Regions from separate parts of the Micromonospora mangrovicola genome, predicted to be linked through region 3. Evidence: riboswitches for the same ligand, from Rfam matches in the RefSeq annotation. Region 3 holds a riboswitch; each other region holds the start of a gene.
The links. A riboswitch is a leader RNA that binds a small molecule or an ion and turns the genes downstream of it on or off. The one in region 3 is predicted to bind cyclic di-AMP.
Positions count from the first base shown of each region.

Region 1 (4,252 bases), on a different contig from region 3:
CCCGGACGGCTCGCCGCTGTCCCCCACCGCCTGACCGGCGGTCACAGGTACGGGTCGAGCAGGGCGAGCACCGCCTCGGGGTCCTCGACGTGTGCGTTGTGGCCGAGCCCGGGCAGTGTGGCAACCGGCACGCCCAGCTCCTTGAGCTGCGCGTCGGACACCATCGGGTCCTGCTCACCCCGGGCCAGCAGCACCGGCACGTCGGTCGCGGCGAGCAGGGCGGGCAGCCGCGGCTCCCCCACCGCGAAGGCGGCCGGGTCCATGGCCAGCCGCCAGCGGCCGTCCTCCCGGCGCAGGCCGGCGTCCACCACGGGGTGGTCCGGGGCGAACAGTCCGGCCAGTCCGGAGACCCGCAGGTAACGGCGGGCGGCCTCGTCCCGGCTGGCGAACCAGGTCACCGGGCGGGCGGCCAGCTCGCCGGCCTTCGCCAGCTCGGTCGGGGACCACACCGCCTTGATGCCGAGCCCCACCACCGCGTCCACCGGCAGGCGCCGCGCCCGCGCGGCCAGGGCCAGGGCCACCACACCGCCGAGCGAGTGGCCCAGCATCACCAGGCGGTCCCGGGGGCCGAGCCGCTCGGCGACCGGGCCGAGCCCCTCCACCACCTGACGCGCGAGGGCCTCGAAGGAGTACCCGGGCAGCAGCGGCGACCAGCCGTGCCCGGCCAGGTCGGGGGCGAGCCAGCGGCCCGCCCAGCGGCGCTCGAGCAGCGGCGCCCAGGGCAGCCACACCTCGCCGGTGGCGCCCATGCCGTGCAACAGCAGCAGATGGCGGGTAGCGGTCGCGTCGCCCATAGGCCGCAGTGTGCCACCGGACGGACAGGACGCGCGAGAGCGGACGGCGGGCGGAAGGCCCGACGGACGACGCCGGGCCCCGGCTCAGCAAGCCGGGGCCCGGGCGGGGAAGGGTGCGATCAGGCGGAGTAGCCGCGGGTGGCCATCCAGTTCGCCAGGTCGATGGTGCTGATCCAGTACGCCGGCAGCGACGGGTCGGCCGAGTCGGCGATCCGGACCGTGCGGCCGTCGTTCTTGTAGCCGACCACCGCGATGTAGTGGCCGCCCGGGAAGGAGTGCCAGCCGCCGTCGGCGTCGGTCGCGGAGCCGACGATGTTGGCGACCACGCCCCGGCCGTCGGTGACGGCCTTGACCACGTCGGCCTGGAGCTGGTCCATCTGCGCCGGGGTGGCGGGGCCGGGGATCATGTGGGTCCGCCAGGGGCTCCCCTTGACCATCTGGTTGAGCCCGCGGGTGGTGTCCTCGGCCGAGTTGGTGCCGTTCTCGCCGGCGTTCAGCGGGGCGACCATCGCGTCCTGGGTGGTCTCGACGCCGCTCGCGCTGAGCGCGTTGCGCACCGCGGCCGGGCCGCAGTTCCAGTAGGCGGTCTGCGCCTGGTAGGTGTAGCGGAGGATCTTGGTCGACGGGGGCTTCGGCTTCGGCTTCGCCTTCTTCGTGACGTCCGGGTCCGCCTTGGCGGTGCTGGCCTTCGCCGACGGCGACGCGCTCGGCGAGGCGGACGGCGACGCCGGGGCGGCGAGCTTGGCCTCGGCGGCGGCGTCACCGAGCCGGGGGGCCAGCTCGGCGACGGAGGCGGTGTGCTGCTGACGGACCGGCGAGTCGTCGGTGGTGGTCAGTGCGGCGCCGGTGCCGCCGGCCAGCACGAGCGCGGCGGCCGAGCCGGCGATGATCTGGTACGGGCGCTCGGTCGCGAGGCGCCGCAGCTGACGCTTGAGGTGGTGCTTCACGTGTTCCTCCACGGGGGCCGGAGCGGCGCACGCCGGCCCGACGCGCGGAGGAGCTCACGCGCGTTCGCGAGGGGCGGGTGGCCGCGGGAAAGGGAGCGCCCGGGTGTGCCGGGCTGAGGGGTGCCGGACGCGTCAGGCGAGCGCCGGCGCCGGTGCGCCGTGGAGGCGGGGGGAGGATCGGGGGGAGGTCGGCACGAGGATGGAACTCCTTCCTTCACCGCCTACCGGGTTAGCTGACGGATTCGGGCGGGAAGTACGCCCTACCGCGGCCCGTAGGCTCGCGGATTCACCCCGGTGTTGCACTGGGTCCCCGGTTCGTGAGATCACGATTGAGCGGGTCGGCACGGCGTCGCCACTTGCGATCGAAAACCGCACCGGACGCGCCGACACTACCGGTGGGTACGCCTCATGCCAAGCGCCCCCACCTGCGTAAACCTTGAACTTCATTACTCTGACCGGAACAGCCGGTCACTGACGTCACTCAATGGGACACGCAGTTGAGTCGGAACCCTAGGGCGACAATCGGGCATCGGGTGGGCGACCGGCCCGCAATCGCGGGGTTCAATCACCCGACCTGATCCGGATGACCGTTTCCGGCGCACCGTGACGGGGCTCACCGAATTCGGGTAACGATTCAGCCGACCCGGGCCGGACGCCATTGCGCGCTCGCTACGGCGGCACCGGCCGGCGCCGGGCGCCGGCCGGCCGGCTCGGCCGGGCGCGGCGCGGCGTGTCCCGGGCGTACCGCCGTCGCGGCCGCGTACGCCTCGACGGCCAGGGCGCGGGCCGCGTCGGCGGCCAGTTCGGCGTCCCGCCACGCCTGCCGCTCCCGCTCGGCGGCGACCCGCCAGCCGCGCCGGCGGTGCTCACGTACCGCCCGGGCCAGGACGATCTCCTGCTCGGCCGGGTGCCGGCGGGGATCCCAGCCGTTGCGGTGGGCCAACACGTCGGCGAGCTGCCGGGCGGTCAGGTCACCCCGCCAGTGCGCCGCCATCGCGGCGTGGTGCAGCCACCGCTCCCGGGCCGCGTACTCGGCCGGGGTACGGGGCGTGTGTGGCTCGGGCAGCGCGGCGACGCCGGCGAGGCGACGGGCGGCCGCCTCTGCCTCGTCGTACGCCCGCCAGGCCCGGTCGGCCTCGCCCTGGGCGGCGAGCCACTGCTCCCGCCGGCGGCGAGCGTTCTGCGCGGCCCCGGCGGCGGCCACCGCGACCTCGTCGGCGTACCGGCCGAGGTCGGCGAGGCGGGCGGCCTCCTCGGCGGCCGGATCGGGGGTCGCGTCGGGCGGGCTGTCCCGCTCCGGACGGGCGACCAGCGCGGCGAGGAGGCCGAGGGCGAGCAGAAGCAGGGCGGACCAGATGGCGGCGGCCTCGGGAACAGCGGTGAGGAAGTGGTAGAGAACGGTCTTTTCCATGGTCGACACCTCACGGGGAGCGTCGTCGTGACGGAGGAGTCCGCAAAGCCCGGGCGCGGGGCGCCACCGTCGGGGGCGCCGCCGGGCCGCCGTCGGGCGGGTGCGGGGGTGAGGTTCTGTGGTGCGGTGCGGGCGGAGCGGCCGCCGCAGGAGGTCAGCGCGCGGGCGGGGCCCGGGAGCCGGCGGTTGCCGGGGGCGCCCCGGCCGGCGGGCGCTGCCGGCCGACCGGGACCACCCCGGTCGGCCGCGGTGGCGCCGCGGCCGGCACGACGCCCGGGAGGGCGCCCGCCGCGTCCCGATCCCACGCCCCCGACCGCGGGGCGGAGCGCGCCGCGGAGCCGGCGCGGGTGCCGGAGCCCGCGGGCGAGGTCGCCGTCCCCGCCGGGAGGCCGAGGGCACCGGACCGGGCCCGGCCGGCGGCGTCGGCCCGGTCGGACCAGCGGATCAGCAGCCGGGCGTGGGCGGAGTCGGACGCGGCGACGGATTTGCCCACCCGGGACGACCCCTCGACCGGGCCGGCGAGGCGGGCCGCCGCGGGTGCGCTCGCGGCCGTACCCACCGGCAGCGTGGTGGCGCCGAGCGAGCAGGCGACGACCACGGCCAGGCTGGCCAGCATGCGGGCCGTCCAGCGCGCCACCCACCACACGGGACAGGTGAGCGCGATCGGGAGCACGGTCCCAACCTACCGCCGTCACCGCCGGTCCGCACCGTCGCCGGGCGTGTCGCGGCGGCCCCGCGCACGGGCACCGACCAGCATGGACGATTTCCTCGTCCAGCCCGTTTCGTCACGCCGGCCATCGCCGATCATGATGAGTTGCCCGGTCGGCACGAACGGCGGGCTCTCCAAGGGCGCGGTCGAGCGGGCGGCCGGGCCGGGCCGGTGATCGGGACCGGTCAACGGCCGGCGCGGAGCGACGCACCTCGGCCTCGGAAGGGCCGGCGACGTCGGCGGCGGGCGGAGGGGCGGTCGCGCCGCTCAGGCCGGGTCGCGTGGCCCGGCGTACTCGACGGATCGCGGCAGGGTGGCGCGGGCTTCGACCGGCCCGGCGGGCGCCGGGACGGACGGCGCGGGGGTGGCCCGCGCGCCGGCTCGGCGGGGC
Region 1 is NZ_JBJZOG010000018.1:45,877-50,128, forward strand. It holds gene ACL02O_RS10360 (CDP-glycerol glycerophosphotransferase family protein) at 1-34, shown strand, start outside; gene ACL02O_RS10365 (alpha/beta fold hydrolase) at 42-794, opposite strand; gene ACL02O_RS10370 (C39 family peptidase) at 914-1,753, opposite strand; cyclic di-AMP (ydaO/yuaA leader) riboswitch at 1,945-2,087, opposite strand; gene ACL02O_RS10375 (hypothetical protein) at 2,376-3,152, opposite strand; gene ACL02O_RS10380 (hypothetical protein) at 3,307-3,825, opposite strand; gene ACL02O_RS10385 (acyltransferase family protein) at 4,129-4,252, opposite strand, start outside.
Region 1: another riboswitch for cyclic di-AMP. It lies ahead of ACL02O_RS10370 (C39 family peptidase); the one in region 3 lies ahead of ACL02O_RS21170 (C40 family peptidase).

Region 2 (4,252 bases), on a different contig from region 3:
TGCTACTCCAGCAGCATCCCGAGCACCGAGGTGCACGCCGCTGCTGGCCCGGGCAACCACTGGTTCTACCTGCTGGCCATGGGCAGCAGCCCGACCAACGGCCAGCCGACCAGCCCGACCTGCAACGGCAGCAGCGTGACCGGCCTGGGCATCCAGAAGGCCATCAAGATCATGTACAACGCGATGCTGCTGAAGACCAGCTCGTCGTCGTACCTGAAGTACCGCACCTGGACGCTGCAGGCGGCGAAGAACCTCTACGGCAGCACCGGCTGCACCGAGTTCAACACCGTCAAGGCCGCCTGGGACGCGGTCAGCGTACCGGCGCAGTCGGGTGACCCGACCTGCTCCGGCACCACCACCCCGCCGCCCACCGGCTCCTGCTCCGGCCAGAAGCTGGCCAACCCCGGCTTCGAGTCGGGCAACGTGAGCTGGTCCGCCACCTCCGGCGTCATCACCAGTTCCTCCGGCCAGGCCGCGCACAGCGGCTCCTGGAAGGCGTGGCTGGACGGCTACGGCACCACCCACACCGACACCCTGTCCCAGTCGGTGACGATCCCGTCCGGCTGCCGGGCGACCCTCACCTTCTGGCTGCACATCGACTCGGCTGAGACGACGAGCAGCACGGCCTACGACAAGCTGACCGTCAAGGCCGGCAGCACCACCTTGGCCACCTACTCCAACCTCAACAAGGCGTCCGGCTACTACCAGAAGTCCTTCGACATCTCGTCGAAGGCCGGAACCACCGTCTCCATCTCGTTCAGCGGCGTGGAGGACAGCTCCCTGCAGACCTCCTTCGTCGTCGACGACACGGCGGTCACCCTGAGCTGATCAGAAACGGAGCGGTCGGTCGTCGTCCTCCCGACGACCGGCCGCTTCGTCGCGTCAGCAGCCGGGTCGAGGAGAGTTGCCGGGGACGTGACCGTCAGGCGGTACGGTCGGCCCGGGCGGCGCCCTCCTCGGCGCGGTTGAGCCGGGCGACCACGCCCTCCATCGCCTGGCTGAACATCTCCATCTGCCGCATCGACTGCTCCTGCAGCCCACCGAGGCGCGCGGCGAGCGCGTCGACGTCGGCCCGGGCCGAGGCGCTGACCTGCGCATCGAGCTCGGCGAGGGCGGCGTTCACCGCCTCGACGACCTGCCCGCAGAGGCGGTCCCAACCCGCCTCGGCCAGCGCCGGGTCGACGGTGACGGACTCGATGCGCCCACCCTGGACCGCCACGGCGCGCACCCGACCGTCGGCCGCCGAGCCCTCGGCCCGCAGCAGCCGCCCGGGGTCACCGTCGGCGTCCTCGGCGGCGCGGGCCCGCATCGACGACAGCGCCTGCTGGGTCTGGGTGAGCAGCTCGTCGAGGCTCGCGGCCGCGGAGAAGGGGTCGTTGGTCATAGCCGCGCTTTCTTCACGTCTGTCCGGAGCACCGTGACGATAGCAACCGCGTCCGACGGTGACGGTGCGCGCACCGCGTCGGACCGTCCGCCGGTACGCCAGCAGCCCGGACACACCTGGGGCGGCGTGTCCCCGGCGGCACTCCCCGACGTACCGGATGAGCAGTGGGCTGGCCGGCGGCGGCGCGCGGGGTCACCGGACGAGACGCGCAACGCCCGGCCGGTTGCCCGGCCGGGCGTTGCGCGGATCCGCCGGGGAGGTCGGATCCCGTGACGCGTCAGCGCAGGTCGAGCTTCTGCCCCGGGAAGATCAGGCCCGGGTTGTCGCCGACCACGCGCTTGTTGCGCTCGTACAGCGCGTGCCAGCCACCGGCGACGTGGTGCGCCTCGGCGATCTCGGACAGGGTGTCGCCGGGCTTGACCACGTAGCTGCCGGCCCCGCCGGTGCTCGTCGTGGAGCGGCGACTGTGGGTGACCGACTTGTCGCCCCGCGGCGACCGGTCCTTGGTGACCTTCTTGGGCGACTTCTTCGACCCCGACGAGTAGTGCTTCGTCGAGCCGCCCTTCTTGCCGCACACCGGCCAGGCGCCGATGCCCTGCCCGTCGAGGACCTTCTCGGCGATGGCGATCTGCTCGCTGCGGCTGGCCAGGTCGGCGCGGGCGGCGTACTTCTGCCCGCCGTAGCCCTTCCAGGTGCTCTGGGAGAACTGGAGGCCGCCGTAGTATCCGTTGCCGGTGTTGATGTGCCAGTTGCCGCTGGACTCGCACTGGGCGATCGCATCCCAGTTCACGCTCGAGGCGCTGGCCGGCGCGGCCGGCCCGAGGATCGCGGCGGCGCCGGTGGCGGCGCCGACGACGAGCGTCCCGACGGCGGTGCGACGCTGCGTGGTCCGTCGGTGACGAGCGACGTGTTCAGTTGCCATGGTGAAACTCCTCCACGCCGACGAGGTGAGCTGTCGGGTTCGGGCCGAGGAGCCCGGCCGCCGGACGGCGGCTTCACCCCGAGGTGTCGAGCACCGAGGAACGTGTGGGTCCCCCGCTCCCGCCTGAGGTCCAGGTCCCACCGGGCCGGCGGCGGGATTAGGCGTTACCGGCCCGTGGTGTCCGCGATCGCGAACGGATACGACGTTAGGAACCGATTCGGACGAACGCCCACTTCTTGTGAAGTTCTTCACCCGGCCGGGCGAACGGTTCACCGCTCGAGTTGCGAGACCACAGTGGGTGCCGTACAAGGCGGCCGGAAATGCCGTTGCGACGCCGCCGACACCGCGGCAGGCTCGCTCACCATGACCGACGGAATCGAGTCCACCGTCCTCCGGTGACCGTCCACGACGGGCGCAGGGCGCCCGACGACGGCCCACCCTCCCTCTTCGACCACGCCCGGCGACTGCTCGCCCGGCACCCGGAGGGCCCGCTGCCGCACGGCGGCCGGCCGTTCCCCGACGAGGCCGCGTACCGCGCGGACCGCGCCGCCGACCCCCTCCCGGCCGCCGCGGCTCGCCAACTGCTGCACGACACGCTGACCTGGTTCTTCGCCCAACCACCACCCCGGCCGGTCGCCGAGCTGCACGCGCGGTTGCTGAGCCAACCGGCACGGCGGCGGATCCGGGGCCCGTCCACGGACGACCTCCCCGGCCCGGCCGAGGACCGTCGCACTGCCGGACTGTGGCTGGTCCGCCACCGACCGGCGGGCCGCCGGCGTCACCGACCTGGGCACCGTGCTGCGCGCGGACCGGCTGGACGTCGACGTGGTTCGGCACGCCGCCCGGGTGCTGCTCACCATGGCCAGCCCCCGCTACGAACCGGCTCAGGTCGCCGACTGGACGGGTGCGGCCGACGCGGTCGCGGACCTCGCCCGGCACCTGGCCGCCGGCCCGGCCACCCTGAACAACGCCGCGTACGCGGCCCGGCTGGCCGAGGAGCTGCGCAGCGGTCACCTCGCCACGCTGGACCAGCCGCCGGGCCGCCGGGCAACGCTGATCGGCACGCTCACCGCCGTCGCGCGGCGTGGGCTCGACCCGGACGGCCCCGTGAACCGGCTGCGGCTGCGGGTGGTGGTGCCCGATCCGGCCCTCCCGGCCGACGTGCAGCTGCGTCCCCTCGTCGACGGGGGGCCGGTGACCGCCAGGGCATTCACGCGCGGGCAGCCCGGGGCTCCCGAAGAGCTGCTCGGCCGGCTGCGCGCCGGGACGGAGCCGCACGAGGTGATGCTCGCCGAGGCGGGGTGCACCGAGGGATGCTGCGGCGCGCTGCGGGTGACCGTCGACCGGGACGGGGACCGCGTCCGCTGGCACCGCTGGCGCAGCCCCGGGCGGGACGACCCGCTGCCGGCCTTCCGGTTCGACGCCGGTGCGTACGCGGCGGAGCTGGACCGGGTGGAGCACGACCACGGCTGGGAGTGGCCGGCGCGTACCCTCGCCCGGCTGCTGCGCGAGCGGCTGGCGGCCGAACCGGACCTGCTCGGCCGCTGCGACTGCCGGCTCTCCCGGGCACACGCCCGGGCGTCCGAGCGGGACCGGGTGGAGCTGTCGTTCCTGCACCCGAACCGGCGGATCCGGCAGGACCTGCCGTTCCTGCAGTTCCGGCTCACCCTCCGACCCGCCGGGCACCCGGCGGACCAGGCGACGTCGTTCGTCGAGCGGTTGCGCGACACCGACCCGAAGCACGACGCGGAGATCGCCGGCGGGAGCCGGGAGTACGCCGAGCAGCTGGGCGTCCGCTGGCCGCAGCCCCGGTCCCGCTGCTGAGCCGGGGCGGGGAGGTGCCCGGTGGCGCCTCCCCGCCGCATGCGGGTCAGTACGTCAGGCCGTAGCCCTGCGGGAACAGCGGGACCTGGCCGTCGCCGGCGTTGATGGGCTGCTGGCTGACC
Region 2 is NZ_JBJZOG010000143.1:5,573-9,824, reverse strand. It holds gene ACL02O_RS31465 (M4 family metallopeptidase) at 1-828, shown strand, start outside; gene ACL02O_RS31460 (YbaB/EbfC family nucleoid-associated protein) at 923-1,384, opposite strand; gene ACL02O_RS31455 (transglycosylase family protein) at 1,662-2,306, opposite strand; cyclic di-AMP (ydaO/yuaA leader) riboswitch at 2,309-2,480, opposite strand; gene ACL02O_RS31450 (hypothetical protein) at 3,102-4,130, shown strand; gene ACL02O_RS31445 (glycoside hydrolase family 3 protein) at 4,177-4,252, opposite strand, start outside.
Region 2: another riboswitch for cyclic di-AMP. It lies ahead of ACL02O_RS31455 (transglycosylase family protein); the one in region 3 lies ahead of ACL02O_RS21170 (C40 family peptidase).

Region 3 (4,252 bases):
GCTGGAGCCCTTCGAGCCCACGCTGGTCCAACCGTCCAGCATCGACGTACGCCTGGACCGACTCTTCCGGGTCTTCAACAACCACCTCTACACCCACATCGACCCGGCGGTCCAGCAGGACGAGCTGACGTCGATGGTGGAGGTCCCCGAGGGCGAGCCGTTCGTGCTGCACCCGGGCGAGTTCGTGCTCGCCTCGACCCTCGAGGTGATCTCGCTGGGCGACCAGCTCGCCGGACGGCTGGAGGGGAAGTCCAGCCTGGGCCGGCTCGGGCTGCTCACCCACTCGACGGCGGGCTTCATCGACCCCGGCTTCTCCGGGCACGTCACGTTGGAGCTGTCCAACGTGGCGAACCTGCCGATCACGCTCTGGCCGGGCATGAAGATCGGCCAGCTCTGCATCTTCCGGCTCTCCTCGCCGGCCGAGCACCCGTACGGATCGGCGGTCTACGGGTCGCGCTACCAGGGGCAGCGCGGGCCGACCCCGAGCCGATCCTGGCGCAACTGGCGGGTCTGGCCGACCCGTTGAGCTGAACGACGACGCAGGGGCCCCGCGTCGCGGGAGCCCCTGCGGACCGGTCAGCCCGGGCGGCCGTAGCTGTTGATCTGGCCGTCGTCGACGCGTTTCATCGTGATCGGCTTGCCGGACTGCGAGGCGTGCACCACCCAGCCGTCGCCGACGTACAGCGCGACGTGGTGCAGGTCGCTGTAGTAGAAGACCAGGTCGCCTACGCGCAGCTCGCTGCGGCTCACCCGCCTGGTGACGTCGTGCTGCTGCCGGGCGTTGTGCGGCAGTGAGACGCCAGCCTTGGCCCAGGCGGCCATGGTCAGGCCCGAGCAGTCGTAGTGGTCCGGGCCGGCGGCGCCCCAGACGTAGATCTTGCCGATCTGGGCGCAGGCGAATTTGGCCGCCACCCCGCCGGGACCGCCCGGGTAGCCGGCCGGGCAGGGCGCGGGACGCAGCGGCCCGCCACCGCCGTTGCCGTAGACCTTGAGCCGCAGCTTCTGGAGCCGGGCGATCTCGGCGTCGATCTGCTTCTTCTGCGCCGCGAGCTGGGCCTCGGTGCGGGCCAGCTTGGCGATCATCTCGTCCAGCGGCTTCTTCTTCGCGGCCAGCTGGTCGCGCAGCGCGGCCACGGTCTGCACCTGCTGCTGCTGCCGGTGCGCAAAGCGGTCGAGCAGTTCGAGGCTGTCCACTATCTCGCCCGGGGAGCGGCTGCCCAGCAGCGCGTTCACCGTGGAGATGTTGTCCCCCTTGTACGCGTCCGCGGCGAGCCCACCGACCTGCCCGAGGGCGCGGTCGACCTGGGCCTCAAGCGGGGCGATCTGCTTGGCCAGCGCCGCGGCCTGCTTGCGCTTGGCGGCGAGGTCCTCACGAGTGGCGTTGACCTGTTCGATGACCGGTTCGAGCTTGTTCCAGTCCTTGTCGATCTGGGCTTCGATCTCGGCGACCGACGGGTCGGCGTGGGCCGCCGTGGCGCCGCCGGTCAGGATGACGGCGGTGCCGACCAGGGCGGCGAGGGCGGTGGTGAAGCGGGACCAGCGTGAACGCGGCGCAGCCGGCAGCCGGTCGACCGACCGGACCGACGGCGGCCGCGGGGCATGGTGTGCCACCGGGCTCCGTACTCCTTCTTCCCGACCGCCTACCGGGTTAGCTGACGGGTTCGGGCGGGAAGGGAGCCGCCCTACCGCAGAGGCTGCGGATTCACCCCGGTTACCTGGGTCCCCGGCTCGCCCGGAGGCGACTCGGCGGTGTCCGACCGTCACCACCCGGGCTGGACGGTGAACTGGCGGCCCGACGATTGACCAGAGTAGAGATCGCTGTTATCGATCCGCAACCCAGGGGGCCGTGACACTCCGTACGTAAATTCGCGGTCATGATCGACATTGGTGAAGGTTTCCTTCAAAGCCGATTACCTGCTGGAAAGGTATTGACCGCGAGCCGGGTGCGGAGTGAGGGTGGGAACGCAGTGACCCCCATCCCTGTCTGGAGGTTCGATGCACCTCTCACCCCCGCCGTCGGGCAGACGGATACTGCTGGCCGCCGCCGTGGCGGCGGCCACCGCGCTCGGTACCACCGGCCCGGTGGCTGCCGAACCGCCCACCAACAACGCCAGCGACCGGCAGCAGCAGTACGCCGCCGCGGCCGACGAGTACGGCGTGCCGCAGGCCGTCCTGCTCGGCGTCTCCTACCTGGAGTCCCGCTGGGACACCCACCCGGGCCAGCCGAGCACCAGCGGTGGCTACGGGCCGATGCACCTCACCGACGCAGAACAGGTCGCCTCGACCCCGTCCGCCGCGCACGTGGACGAGAACGAGGACCCCCGGGGCGACGAGTCCCGGCCGCTCACCCTCGACCCGGCCGTCGCCGCCGCGCCCACCGGCGACGTGCTGCCCCAGGCGTCCCTGCAGACCGTCGACGCGGCCGCCGCGCTCACCGGCATCCCAACGGAGACGCTGCGCACCGACGTCGTGGCGAACATCCGGGGCGGCGCGGCGCTGCTCGCGTCGTACCAGAAGGGGTTGGGCGGGCCGGTCGGTACCGGCAGCGACCCGGCGGCCTGGTACGGCTCGGTGGCCCGGTACTCCGGCGCGGACACCGAGGACGCCGCAGCGGCCTTCGCCGACGAGGTGTACGACCAGATCGGCCAGGGCGCCGGCCGGACCACCGACGACGGGCAGCGGGTGACCCTGGCCGCGACCGCGGTGACGCCGGACGAGTCCGGGCTGCACAAGCTGGGGCTGCGCCGCGCCGAGCGGCCGGACGGGCTGGAGTGCCCGGTCCGGCTCGCCTGCGAGTGGATCCCCGCCCCGTACGAGCAGCTCAGCGCCAACCCCGGTGACTACGGCAACCACGACCTCGGCAACCGGCCGGCGCAGCAGAAGATCGAGTACATCATCATCCACGACACCGAGGGCTACTTCGGCCCGAGCGTGAACCTGGTCAAGCGGGCCGACTACCTGGGCTGGCACTACACGCTGCGCTCGGTCGACGGCTACGTCGCGCAACACATCAAGGCCAAGGACGTCGGCTGGCACGCCGGCAACTGGTACGTCAACGCCAAGTCCATCGGCATCGAGCACGAGGGCTTCGCCGGCCACGGCACCTGGTACACGGAGGCGATGTACCGGACCTCGGCCAAGCTGGTCCGCCACCTGGCCCTGCGCTTCCAGATCCCGCTGGACCGGCAGCACATCCTCGGCCACGACAACGTGCCCGGCATCCTGCCCGGGTACGTCGCCGGGATGCACTGGGACCCGGGTCCGTACTGGGACTGGTCGCACTACTTCGACCTGATGAAGGCGCCGTTCCAGGGCACCGGCACGCCGCACACCGGCCTGGTCACCATCGACCCGGACTACGCCACCAACCAGCCGGCCTTCACGGGCTGCAACCAGCAGCCGCCGGGCGTGCCGACGCCCAAGCCGCCGGCCGCGCCCTGCCCGCTGCGCGGCTCCTCGTCGGTCATCCTGCACACCGCGCCGAGCCCCGACGCGCCGCTGGTGAACGACCTCGGGCTGCGCCCGAACGGCACGCCGGACACCATGTACATCTCCGACCACGGCGCCCGCGCCTCCGCCGGCCAGACGTACGCCCTCGCGGACGTCCAGGGCGACTGGACGGCGATCTGGTACCTCGGGCAGAAGGCGTGGTTCCACAACCCGGCCTCGGCGCCCACCGCCAAGTGGGCGGCGGGCTTCGTGGTGACCCCCAAGCCGGGCAGGGCCACGATTCCGGTGTACGGGCGGGCCTACCCGGAGCGGGAGGCGTACCCGGCCGGTGTGCCGGTCCAGACCATCGCGCCGCTCCAGTACACCTTCGCGGCGGGCCAGCGGTACGCGGTCGGTGGCGTCCTGCCGGGCGAGTACTACCGGGCCGTCACCTTCGACGGTTCGGCGCCGGGTGACTGGACCGTCATCCGGGGCGAGAACCGGTACGTGCAGGTCCAGTTCGGCCACCGGGTGATGTTCGTCAACCTCGACGACGTGCAGATCCTGCCGGCCGCGGTCGGCGCGCCGGCCTGACCGGTCCCGACGACGAAGGCCCCCGGTCCGTGTGGACCGGGGGCCTTCGTGCTGATCGGGGTCAGTAGACCCGGCGATACCCGGCGACCGGCATGTAGGCGACCTTCGCGACCTGGACCGGTTTGCCGGTCCGTGGCGCGTGCACCATCAACCCGTTGCCGAGATAGAGCCCGACATGGTGCAGGTCGCTGTAGAAGAAGACCAGGTCACCGGGGCGGGCGTCGGACTT
Region 3 is NZ_JBJZOG010000055.1:21,886-26,137, reverse strand. It holds gene dcd (dCTP deaminase) at 1-526, shown strand, start outside; gene ACL02O_RS21170 (C40 family peptidase) at 577-1,611, opposite strand; cyclic di-AMP (ydaO/yuaA leader) riboswitch at 1,624-1,759, opposite strand; gene ACL02O_RS21165 (N-acetylmuramoyl-L-alanine amidase) at 1,996-4,023, shown strand; gene ACL02O_RS21160 (NlpC/P60 family protein) at 4,085-4,252, opposite strand, start outside.